2 regions of the Nonomuraea sp. NPDC048881 genome follow, and region 2 is predicted to be linked to the other one. Evidence: predicted binding sites of a transcription regulator. Region 2 holds the regulator's gene; the other holds the start of a gene.

The links. The regulator HrcA, encoded in region 2, represses chaperone genes, less so after heat shock. The targets are predictions, from matches to a motif close to TTGGCACTCTCNNNNNGAGAGTGCCAA.
Region 1: AB0C33_RS31165 (DNA starvation/stationary phase protection protein) is a predicted target of HrcA. The motif match lies at 3,037-3,063, and genes of this name have one in related genera.

What each region holds. Positions count from the first base shown of each region.
Region 1 covers NZ_JBEZGC010000009.1:334,284-339,372, reverse strand. The annotation lists gene AB0C33_RS31175 (VIT domain-containing protein) at 1-2,290, opposite strand, end outside; gene AB0C33_RS31170 (helix-turn-helix domain-containing protein) at 2,287-3,027, opposite strand; gene AB0C33_RS31165 (DNA starvation/stationary phase protection protein) at 3,144-3,611, shown strand; gene AB0C33_RS31160 (alkaline phosphatase PhoX) at 3,862-4,884, shown strand; gene AB0C33_RS31155 (TetR/AcrR family transcriptional regulator) at 4,894-5,089, opposite strand, start outside.
Region 2 covers NZ_JBEZGC010000007.1:135,418-140,506, forward strand. The annotation lists gene hemW (radical SAM family heme chaperone HemW) at 1-195, shown strand, start outside; gene AB0C33_RS25530 (DUF4870 domain-containing protein) at 188-847, opposite strand; gene AB0C33_RS25535 (DUF3097 domain-containing protein) at 844-1,653, opposite strand; gene AB0C33_RS25540 (hypothetical protein) at 1,671-2,498, opposite strand; gene hrcA (heat-inducible transcriptional repressor HrcA) at 2,655-3,668, shown strand; gene dnaJ (molecular chaperone DnaJ) at 3,680-4,822, shown strand; gene AB0C33_RS25555 (16S rRNA (uracil(1498)-N(3))-methyltransferase) at 4,832-5,089, shown strand, end outside.

The sequences.
Region 1 (5,089 bases), on a different contig from region 2:
TGCCGGGACGTTCGGCCGCCTCCAGGTCGCGGGCCAGCGTCGCCAGCGCCTCGTTCCCGCCCAGGTACGCCGCCAGCGCCGCCAGACGCGAGCCCAGGTCGGCCAGGTACAGCGCGTCCGGTACGCGCATCGCCCTGAGCCGGTCCAGTTCGGCCTTCAGCTGCGGCCTGACCGACTCCAGCCGGTGCGCCGGGCGCGGCGACGACGGAGGCGCGAACTTGGGTGAAGCTCCATGCCCAGGGCCGCCACCGGAGCCGGGTGCGGACGGCGCAGGACCGGCAGGGCCGCCCGTGAGGGGCGGGGCCGGGAAGGGGGCGTCGGCCGGGGAGGGGCCGCCGAGCGAACCCGGCGCGCCGAAGCCCTGGTCGAGGCTCCGGTCGAAGCCCTGGTCGAAGGACGACGGGGCCGGCGGCATCATCCGGGCGGCACTCGCGGGACGCGCCATCGTCATCGCCTGCGCCACGAACCCCCCGCCCATGGACGGGTTCGGCGGCAGCTCCCACCCGCTGGGCGGCTCGACCGGCTGGATCACCCGGTGCTCGGGCGCGCCCTCCGCGACCTGCCTCGTGTCGATCGCCACGTACGCCGTGAACCTGCACAGAACGCCGTTCTCCAGCGAGACCTCGACGATCCGCGACTCCAGGCCGTGCTCGCCCATGGCGTACCGGTCCTCCAGCTCGCGCAGGTGGGCGCGGGCCCAGACGGCGCGGAGGGCGGAACTGTCGGTGGTCACCCCCGTGACCCGCTCCTCCCACGGCCCCTCGGCCGACGTGCCGCGCACGGTGACGGCCTCGGCGCCCTCGCGGCACCGTCCGTACACCCGGAGCGGGACCCCGGGGAAGATCGAGCCGAGGTGGGTCACGGTGCCGGGCTCGGTCTCCAGCCCCTTCAGGGACAGGTCCGTCACCAGCGGCGCGCCGATCCTGCGGTGGATCTGCTCCATCGCCGCGTCGAGCCGGTCCTCGGACTCGACCAGCTCGCACCGGCCGGCGCCCAGCCCGGCGAGCCGGCCGAGGAAGCCGGCGTTCACCGCCCGGTCGATGCCGACCGTGTGCACCCGCATCGCCGACAGCGCGCCGCCGGTCTGCTCCAGAATCTGGTCCTCGTTGCCCACCTGGCCGTCGGTGACCAGCACCACCACCCGCTCCCTGTCGCCGGGCGCGCCGAGGAGGGCGATGGCGCGGCGCAGCGGTTCGAGCAGCTCGGTGCCGCCGCGCGCGTCGACCCGCGCCAGGTGCTCGACCGCGCGGTACCGGTTGCGGTCGGACGCCTCCACCAGCCCCTCGAACGCCGCCTCGACCACCGAGTCGAACGTCAGCACGTCGAAGCGGTCGTGCGCGGTCAGCGTGTCGACGATGCGCGCCGCCGCCCGCCGCGCCGCGACCATCTTCCAGCCGCCCATGCTGCCCGAACGGTCGAGCACCAGCACCACGTCCCGCGGCGCGCGGGCGGCCTGGAGGGCGGGCGGGACGACGGTGAGCGCGAACGTCCCCCGCCCGTCGAACTGCAGGGACGTGGACGCCTCGAACGACAGCCGCAGGATGAAGTCACGGTCGAGGCGCTCGCCCGGACGCAGGCGCACGGTGTGGCCGTCCTCCTCGACCACGTGCAGGCTGGAGGCCACCTCCCGCAGGTCCAGCCCGGCGGCGTCGACGCGGGCGGTGAGCGAGAGGCGCACGGGGCTGGGGAAGCCGGGCAGCAGCACCGGCGGCGTGATCCTCGACGCGTCGGGGACGGCGTCGGTGTCCGGCGCCACGCCGGAGCCCGCCGGGTCGCCGTCGAGCGGGGTGCCCGGGACGTACCGCGGGGCCACGACGAGCGGGAACCGGAAGGTCGCCGCGCCGTCCTCGTAGGGGAGGGGCTGGCTCATGGTCAGCCTGATCGAGACGCGTTCGCCGGGCAGGATGTTGCCCACCCTGATGGTGAAGACGTCGGGCCGGTCCTCCTCGGCGATGGCCGCCCGCCTGCCCTCGCGCAGCGCCTGGTCGTAGTCGGCCCTGGCCTGGCCGCGCTCCTTCAGCACGCCCTCCACGACCCGGTCGTCGGCCTCCATCCTGAAGGCCGTCACGGCCGCCCGGTCGGGCAGCGGGAAGACGTAGGTCGCCTCCAGCGTGACGTCGAACGGGTTGCGGAACCCCTGCTCGACCTCCACCCCGGCGACGAGCCCGGCGATGTCGGCGTGCACGTCCACGCTGTCCAGCGGCAGGTTGCCGCGCTCGGTCAGCAGCGCGCCGAACCCGGCCTCCGGCACCGGCAGGCACCGTGCGGGCTCCAGCGAAGTGATCTTCACAGCAGTCTCCTCTCTACGAGCACCGCGAGCAGCGGCCCAGCCGCCGCCAGCACCGCCTGAACGTCGTCCTCGGACGGAGGCCGCCCCCCGTCCCACACAATGCGCACCCCGTCCGCGAGCACGACCCCCGCGGCCGGCTCGCCCCCGGCATGCCCCGCTCCGGCGTCGGCGGGGCGTTCGCTCCCGGTGGGGGCGCGGCGGGCCGGCCGCTCGGCCCAGAACCTCTCACGCCCCGGCTCGCCGCCGCCCGCGGCCCGCCCGCCCGGCGGGCGTCCCGCCGCACGCGCCTGGCCGTCGAAGGCCCCGTTCGCCTCGCCGCCGGACGTCACGTTCGTCGTCGTGGCGATGACGGACGCGGGCCCCGCCGAGCGCGGGCTGTCCGGCGGAGAACCGGGGACCGCCCGCCCGTCGCCCACGGACGGCACGTCGGCGAGCCCGGCGGCCGCCGCCAGCGTGGCGTTCGTCGCGCCGGCCAGCGCCGTCTGGATCTCGGCGATCGAGTGCCCCGCCGCCTGCATGCGCTTGACCGCCACCAGTTGCAGCAGGTGCCGCCGGCCGTAGCGGGCGATCCTGCCGCGCCGGGTCAGGGGCGGGTCCACGAGGCCGATGGTGGTGTACCACCTGATCAGGCGTTCCCCGGGCACGTCGCGGACCCGGCCGTTGACCGGCTGGGCGCCCGCGCGCAGCGCCCGCGCCGCGTGCTCGGCCAGCTCGCCGATGGTCCAGGTGTCGCTCATACCTCCACAATGACACTGTCACTATTACACTGTCAACGATGGAAAGATCGGAAGAATCCAGCCCTGGCTGGCGTTCTAAATAGGCATAAGCATCACTGAAGGGGAGGAAATACGACATGGCTACGATCACCGGTCCGCTCTCGGGTGAAGCCAAGAACACTGTCGCCGAAGCCCTGCAGGACGCCCTGGTCGATCTGATCGATCTGTCGCTGATCGCCAAGCAGGCGCACTGGAACCTTGTCGGCGCCCATTTCCGCCCGATTCACCTCCAGCTCGACGAGCTGACCGACCTGGCCCGTGCCCACATGGACACCATCGCCGAGCGGGCGGTCGCCCTCGGCGTGAACCCCGACGGGCGCTCGGCGACCGTCGCCAAGTCCACCCGGCTCCAGCAGCCCGAGCGCGGCTGGCTGGAGGACGGCAAGGTGGTGGCGACGATCACCGACATCCTCGACGGCATCAGCAAGCGCATGTACGAGCGCATCCGCGCCACCGACGAGGCCGACCCGGTCAGCCAGGACCTGCTCATCGCCGTGACGCAGGACATCGACAAGCAGCACTGGATGTTCCAGGCCCAGCGCTGACCGCGCGCGGCCGCCGGCCGCACCATCCGAAAAGCCCGGGCACGCCCACAGTGCCCGGGCTTTCGCGTGTCCGCCCCCAAGGTGGGCGATCTTCCGTCCGGTGGGTACGGACTGTCACGCATCGTCCAGGGGCCGACGGCGATCTCACGCCACGACGGAGCGCGGGGTTTGCGCAGAGTTTGATGTCACGAGTCCTTGCCATTCATGTCGGTGCGGTCGACTAGCGTGGCACCTAGAGGGAGGCCCCACGATGTCCCACAAGACTCTCCTCCGCACGGGCCCGCTCTTGCAGGGCGGCATCAGCCCGTACGGGCCGCTCACGCCGGCGTCCGCCGACGGGCTCGCGCTCCCGCCGGGCTTCACCGGCCGGGTGGTGGCCCGGTCGGGCGACAAGGTGGCCGGGCTCACCTGGCACGCCGCGCCCGACGGCGGCGCCTGCTTCCCCGACGGCGCAGGCTGGATCTACGTCTCCAACTCCGAGCTGCCCCTGCTCGGCGGCGCCTCCGCGCTGCGCTTCCACGCCGACGGCACGGTCGCCGACGCCTACCGCATCCTGTCCGGCACCGACCTCAACTGCGCGGGCGGCGCCACGCCGTGGCACACCTGGCTGTCGTGCGAGCTCGGCGACCGCGGCCGCGTCTTCGAGTGCGACCCCTACGGCGCCCGCGCCGCCCGCCCCCGCCTGGCCATGGGCCGCTTCCGGCACGAGGCCGCCGCCTGCGACCCCGAGCGGCGCGTCGTCTACATGACCGAGGACGAGCACGACGGCTGCTTCTACCGCTTCCGTCCCGGCGACTGGGGCGACCTGACGGAGGGCACGCTGGAGGTGCTGTGCGCGTCGGGCGGGTGGCGGCCGGTGCCGTCCCCGGCCGCGCTGCTCACCGCGGCCCGCCACCAGGTCGAGGACGCCCGCCACTTCGACGGCGGCGACGGCTGCCACTACGCGGGCGGCGTCTGCTACTTCACCACCAAGGGCGACACCGGCCTGTGGGCCTACGACGCCCACACCTCCACGCTCGACCGGCTGTGCGAGGGCGTGCGCGCGATCACCGCCGCCCCCTCGGGCGACCTCTACGTGGCCAGGGAGACGACGGAGATCGACGTCATCGCGCCCGACCGGGCCGTCACGCCGTTCCTGCGGCTCACCGGGCACGAGGGGGCCGAGCTCACGGGGCTGGCGTTCTCGCCGAGAGGCGACCGGCTCTACTTCTCGGCCAGGCGCGGCCGCACCGAGGGCCACACCTTCGAGGTCCGCGGCGCCTTCCGCCCCTGACCGCGGGGCTCAGGTCAGGTAGCGGACCAGCATGAGCTTGAGCTCGGCCACGAGCTCCGCGCCGCGCTCGGGCGTCGCCGGCCCCAGCATGGGCAGCACCGCCTTCACCATGGCCAGCGCCATCGTCGCGTTGAGCAGCGCCCGCTCCTGCGGCAGCTCGGGCGAACGCCGTCGCAGCAGCGCCGCGATCCGCTCCGCCAGCGAG
Region 2 (5,089 bases):
GCCGAGCGGCTGATGCTGGAGCTGCGGCTGATCTCCGGCTACCCGCTCGCCGAGGTCGCCCCCGGCGCCCGCACGTCCGTGGCGAGCGCGCTGGCGCGCGGGCTGCTGGAGCCCGAGCCGTTCAGGGCGGGCCGGATGGTGCTCACCCTCAAGGGGCGGCTGCTGGCCGACGCCCTGATCACCGAGCTCATGTGACCAGGCGGATGGCGAACGGGTAGCGGTAGTTCTCGCCCCGGTTGGTGGCGATGGCCGCCTGGACGTGGAAGATCAGCGACACGATCCAGATGATCGGGAACAGCAGCAGGCCGACCAGCACGATCGACAGCACGATCGCCACCGCGTAGCCGATGAACATCGTGATCTGGAAGTTCAGCGCCTCGGCCGCCTGGTCCCTGACATAAGGGGACTCGTCCTTCTTCATCAGGTAGATGACCAGCGGGCCGACCCACGAGACCAGCAGGCCGAGCAGGTGGGCGAGCATGGCCATCGTGGTGTCGTCGCTGCCGCGGCGCGGGCCGAACCGGCCGGGCACGTACGGCCCGGCGGGGTAGCCGTAACCCGGCTGCTGCCCGTAGCCCGGAGCCTGGCCGTGGCCGGGGGGCTGGCCGTAGCCGGGCGGCGGGGGCACGTAGGGGGGCGGCGTGGGCATGGGGCCGGGCTGCGGACCGGGCCGGCTCGGCGGCTGCCGCCCGTAGTCGGGCTGGGAACCCGGCTGCTGCCCGTAGCCGAGCTGGGGGCCCGAGCCCTGGTCGCGGGGCACGTCAGAAGGCGGCACGTCGTAAGGCGGGACGTCAGAGGGCGGGACGTCCGGGGTGGAGTCGTCGGGGGGTGGCGGGGCCTGGCTCATGATGCCTCCGTAACGAAGTCGATCAGTTCCTCGACCCGGCCGAGCAGCTCCGGCTCCAGGTCGGCGTAGGACGAGACGGCGCCCAGAATGCGCCGCCAGGCGTCCGCGGGCTCCATGCGCCAGCCCAGTGCGGCGAGCACGCCCTCCTTCCACGGCACCCCGCGCGGCACGTCGGGCCAGCTCGGGATGCGCAGCACGGACGGTTTGACCGCCTGCCAGATGTCGATGTACGGATGACCCACGACGAGCACGTGCGGCGAGGTGATCCGGGCCGCGATCCGGCTCTCCTTCGACCCCGGCACCAGATGGTCGACCAGCACGCCCAGCCTGCGGCCCGGCTCGGGGGCGAACTCGGCCACGATGGCGGGCAGGTCGTCGACGCCCTCCAGGTACTCGACCACGACACCCTCGACCCGCAGGTCGTGGCCCCAGATCTTCTCCACGAGCGCGGCGTCGTGCACGCCCTCGACGTAGATCCGGCTCTCCTTGGCGACCCGGGCCCGCAGCCCCTCCACGGCGATGGACCCGGACGCGCTGCGCCTGGGCCCCGCCGGGGCCGCGGCCGCCGGGCGCACCAGCGTCACGGGCCTGCCCTCCAGCAGGAACGCGGCCGGCGCCAGCGGGAACAGGCGGCGTTTGCCGAACCGGTCCTCCAGGGTGACGGCCTCCTTGTCGCAGGCCACCACGGCGCCGCAGAAGCCGCTGTCGGCGTCCTCCACGACCAGGTCGAGTTCGGCGGGCACCTTCGGGATCTTGCCCTTGCCCGGCCGCCGCCAATTGCCCGCCAGCACATCGCCCTCGTACACACGGGGACCGTAGCAAATCACCCGCTGACCGCAAGGCGCTTACGCGCGCCGCTGCGCCGTACGAGGACGACGACGGTGCCGATGATGCCGATGAGCAGACCGGCGCCGGGGAACAGGAACAGCGCCGCCACCCCGCCGAACAGGCCGCCCGCCGCGGAGAGCACGTCACGGCCCACGCCGAAGCGGGCTGACGACTCCTCCTGCGTGGCGCAGGTCAGCTGGTAGTCGCCCTTGGCGGGGGCGTTGACGGCGAGGATCTCCTGCCAGGTGGTGCCGCCGGCGCTGAGCGTCTGGGTGCCGGAGACCTTGACCAGCCTGGCCTGGGCCGGGCCGCCGGAGATCTCGCACTGGTAGTTGACCCGCGTGTCGGTGGCGATGTAGACGGCCGGGCGCTTGGCGGGGTCGATCGCGACCTTCACGCTTTCGCCCGACGCGAACGTGCTCGTCGGGGCCATGTCCGAGACGCTGCTCAGCACGCCGCCGGCGAACACGACCACGCCCACGACGCCGAGCACGACGGCCACGGCCCACACGACGGCGATCCACCACAGGCGGGGCTTGATCGCCTTGCCGTCGATCCTGGCCGGGAACTGCGGCTGGCCGCCGTACTGGTTGTGGGGGCCGTACTGGTCGGGGTGGGCGTACTGGTTCTGCTGGCCGTACTGGTTCTGCTGGCCGTACTGGGGTGGGGGGCCGTACTGGGCGGGCGGCTGTTGCTGCTGGTAGGGCGGCTGGCCGTGCTGCTGGGGCTGGTACGGGGGCTGGGCGTACTGGTTCGGCTGACCGTAGTAGGGACCCTGCCCCTGGGGCGGTCCGTACTGCGGGGGCTGGGAATTGTCGGTCATGCGGCAAGTGTGAGGCCTGTCGCTTGTAAGTCGCTAGCAACAGGATGGGACCTGGTGTTATCGCACCTTGTGGGCGAGAGCCGTACACTTGGCACTCGGGAACACGGAGTGCTAGACCTGTCGTTTCCCTGTTAGGCAGAGGCAGGAGGTGAGCACGTGCTCGACGAACGGAAGCTGGCGGTGCTCCGCGCCATTGTCGAAGACTACGTGTCCACCAACGAACCGGTGGGCTCCAAGGCGCTGGCGGAGCGCCACAACCTCAAGGTCTCCCCGGCAACGGTCAGGAACGACATGGCCGCTCTGGAGGAGGACGGGTACATCACCCAGCCGCACACCAGCGCGGGCCGCGTGCCGACGGACAAGGGCTACCGCCTGTTCGTCGACCGGCTCTCGCAGGTCAAGCCCCTGTCGGGGGCCGAGCGGCGGGCGATCGAGACCTTCCTCGCCGGCGCGGTCGACCTCGACGACGTGGTCTTCCGCACCGTGCGGCTGCTCGCGCAGCTCACCAGGCAGGTCGCGGTCGTGCAGTACCCGACGCTGACCCGTTCCACGGTCAGGCACGTCGAGCTGGTCCCGCTCAACGAGCGGCGGGTCATGCTCGTGCTGATCACCAATACCGGGCGCGTCGAGCAGCGCGTGATCGAGCTGCCCGAGGTGGTGGAGGACGACCGCATCGCCCATCTGCGCGCGGTGCTCAACTCCTGCCTCGACGGCTGCGGGCTGAGCAACGTCCCCGAGCTGGTCGCCGACCTGCCCGAGCGGCTGCCCGCCGAGGACCGGCCCGCCGTGGCCACGATCCTGTCGGTGCTGCTCGAAACCCTCGTCGAACGCCATGACGAGAAGATCGTGTTCGCCGGCGCGGCCAATCTCGCGGGCGCCGACTTCGCCACCGGCCTGCGCGACGTGCTGGAGGCGCTGGAGGAGCAGGTCGTGCTCATGCGGTTGCTCGGCGAGACATCCACAGACACCCCGTCCGCGCTCACCGTGCGCATCGGCTCGGAAAACCCCTACCTTCGCGGCACGTCCATCGTCGCAACCGGATACGGTTCTGGCGACAACCAACTGGCCCGGCTCGGCGTGCTGGGTCCCACCAGGATGGACTACCCCGTGACGATGGGCGCCGTACGCGCGGTGGCACGCTACGTCAGCCAGATCCTGGCTGCATCTTAAGAGGTCGATAAGTGGCAAACAGCGACTACTACGCCACCCTCGGGGTGCGCCGTGACGCCAGTCAGGACGAGATCAAGAAGGCCTACCGCCGCCTCGCCCGCGAGCTGCACCCCGACGTGAACCCCGATCCTGAGACCCAGGAGCGGTTCAAGGAGATCACGCAGGCCTACGAGGTGCTGTCCGATCCGAACAAGCGCCAGATGTACGACCTGGGCGGCGACCCCTTCGGCGGCGGCGCGGGTGCGGGCGCGGGCGCCGGCGGCTTCGGCGCGGGCTTCCCCTTCAGCGACATCATGGACGCCTTCTTCGGCACCGCGGGCGGCACCCGCGGGCCGCGCTCGCGCGCCAGGAGGGGCCGCAACGCCACCATCCGGGTCGAGCTCGACCTGCGCGAGACGGCGTTCGGCACCACCCGCGAGCTGGTCGTGGACACCGCCGTGCTGTGCGAGGTGTGCCACGGCGCCGGCGCGGCCCCCGGCACCCACCCCGACACCTGTGACATGTGCAACGGGCGCGGCGAGATCTCCCAGGTCACCCGTTCGTTCCTGGGCCAGGTCATGACCTCGCGGCCGTGCCCCCAGTGCGGCGGCTTCGGCAGCATCATCCGCCACCCCTGCCAGGAGTGCTCGGGCGACGGCCGGGTGCGCACCCGCCGTACGATCAAGGTCCGCATCCCCGCGGGCGTCGAGGACGGCACCCACATCCAGCTCGCCGGCGAGGGCGAGGTCGGCCCCGGCGGCGGCCCGCCCGGAGACCTGTTCCTGGAGATCGTCGAACGCGCGCACGAGATCTTCGAGCGGCGCGGCGACGACCTCCACTGCACGGTCCAGATCCCGATGACGGCCGCCGCGCTCGGCACCATCCTCGCCGTCGAGACGCTCGACGGCTCCGAGGAGATCGACGTGCGCCCCGGCACCCAGTCCGGCCAGGTCATCACCATGTACGGGCGCGGCGTGCAGCGGCTCAACGAGTCCGGCAGGGGCGACCTGCTCATCCATGTCAACGTCGAGACCCCGATGCGGCTCGACCAGACGCAGGAGGACCTGCTGCGCGAGCTGTCCAGGCTGCGCGGCGAGGAGCGGCCGCCGGGAAAGTTCGCCCCGGGGCAGCAGGGTTTTTTCTCCCGCCTGCGTGACGCCTTCAACGGCAGGTGACGATCACCCGTGACCGTCCCCGTGTTCCTCGCCGAGGACCTCAACGGCGCCGAGCTCACGCTCGACGGCCCTGAGGGGCGGCACGCGGCCTCCGTGCGGCGCCTGCGCGCCGGCGAGCGGGTCGACCTGACCAACGGCGCGGGCGACGTCGCCGAGTGCGTGGTGCGCGAGGTGTTCAAGGACGCACTCGCGCTCGACGTGCTCGCCCGCTACACCGTCGAGCCGCCCGCGCGGCGGCTGGTGGTCGTCCAGGGGCTGCCCAAGGGT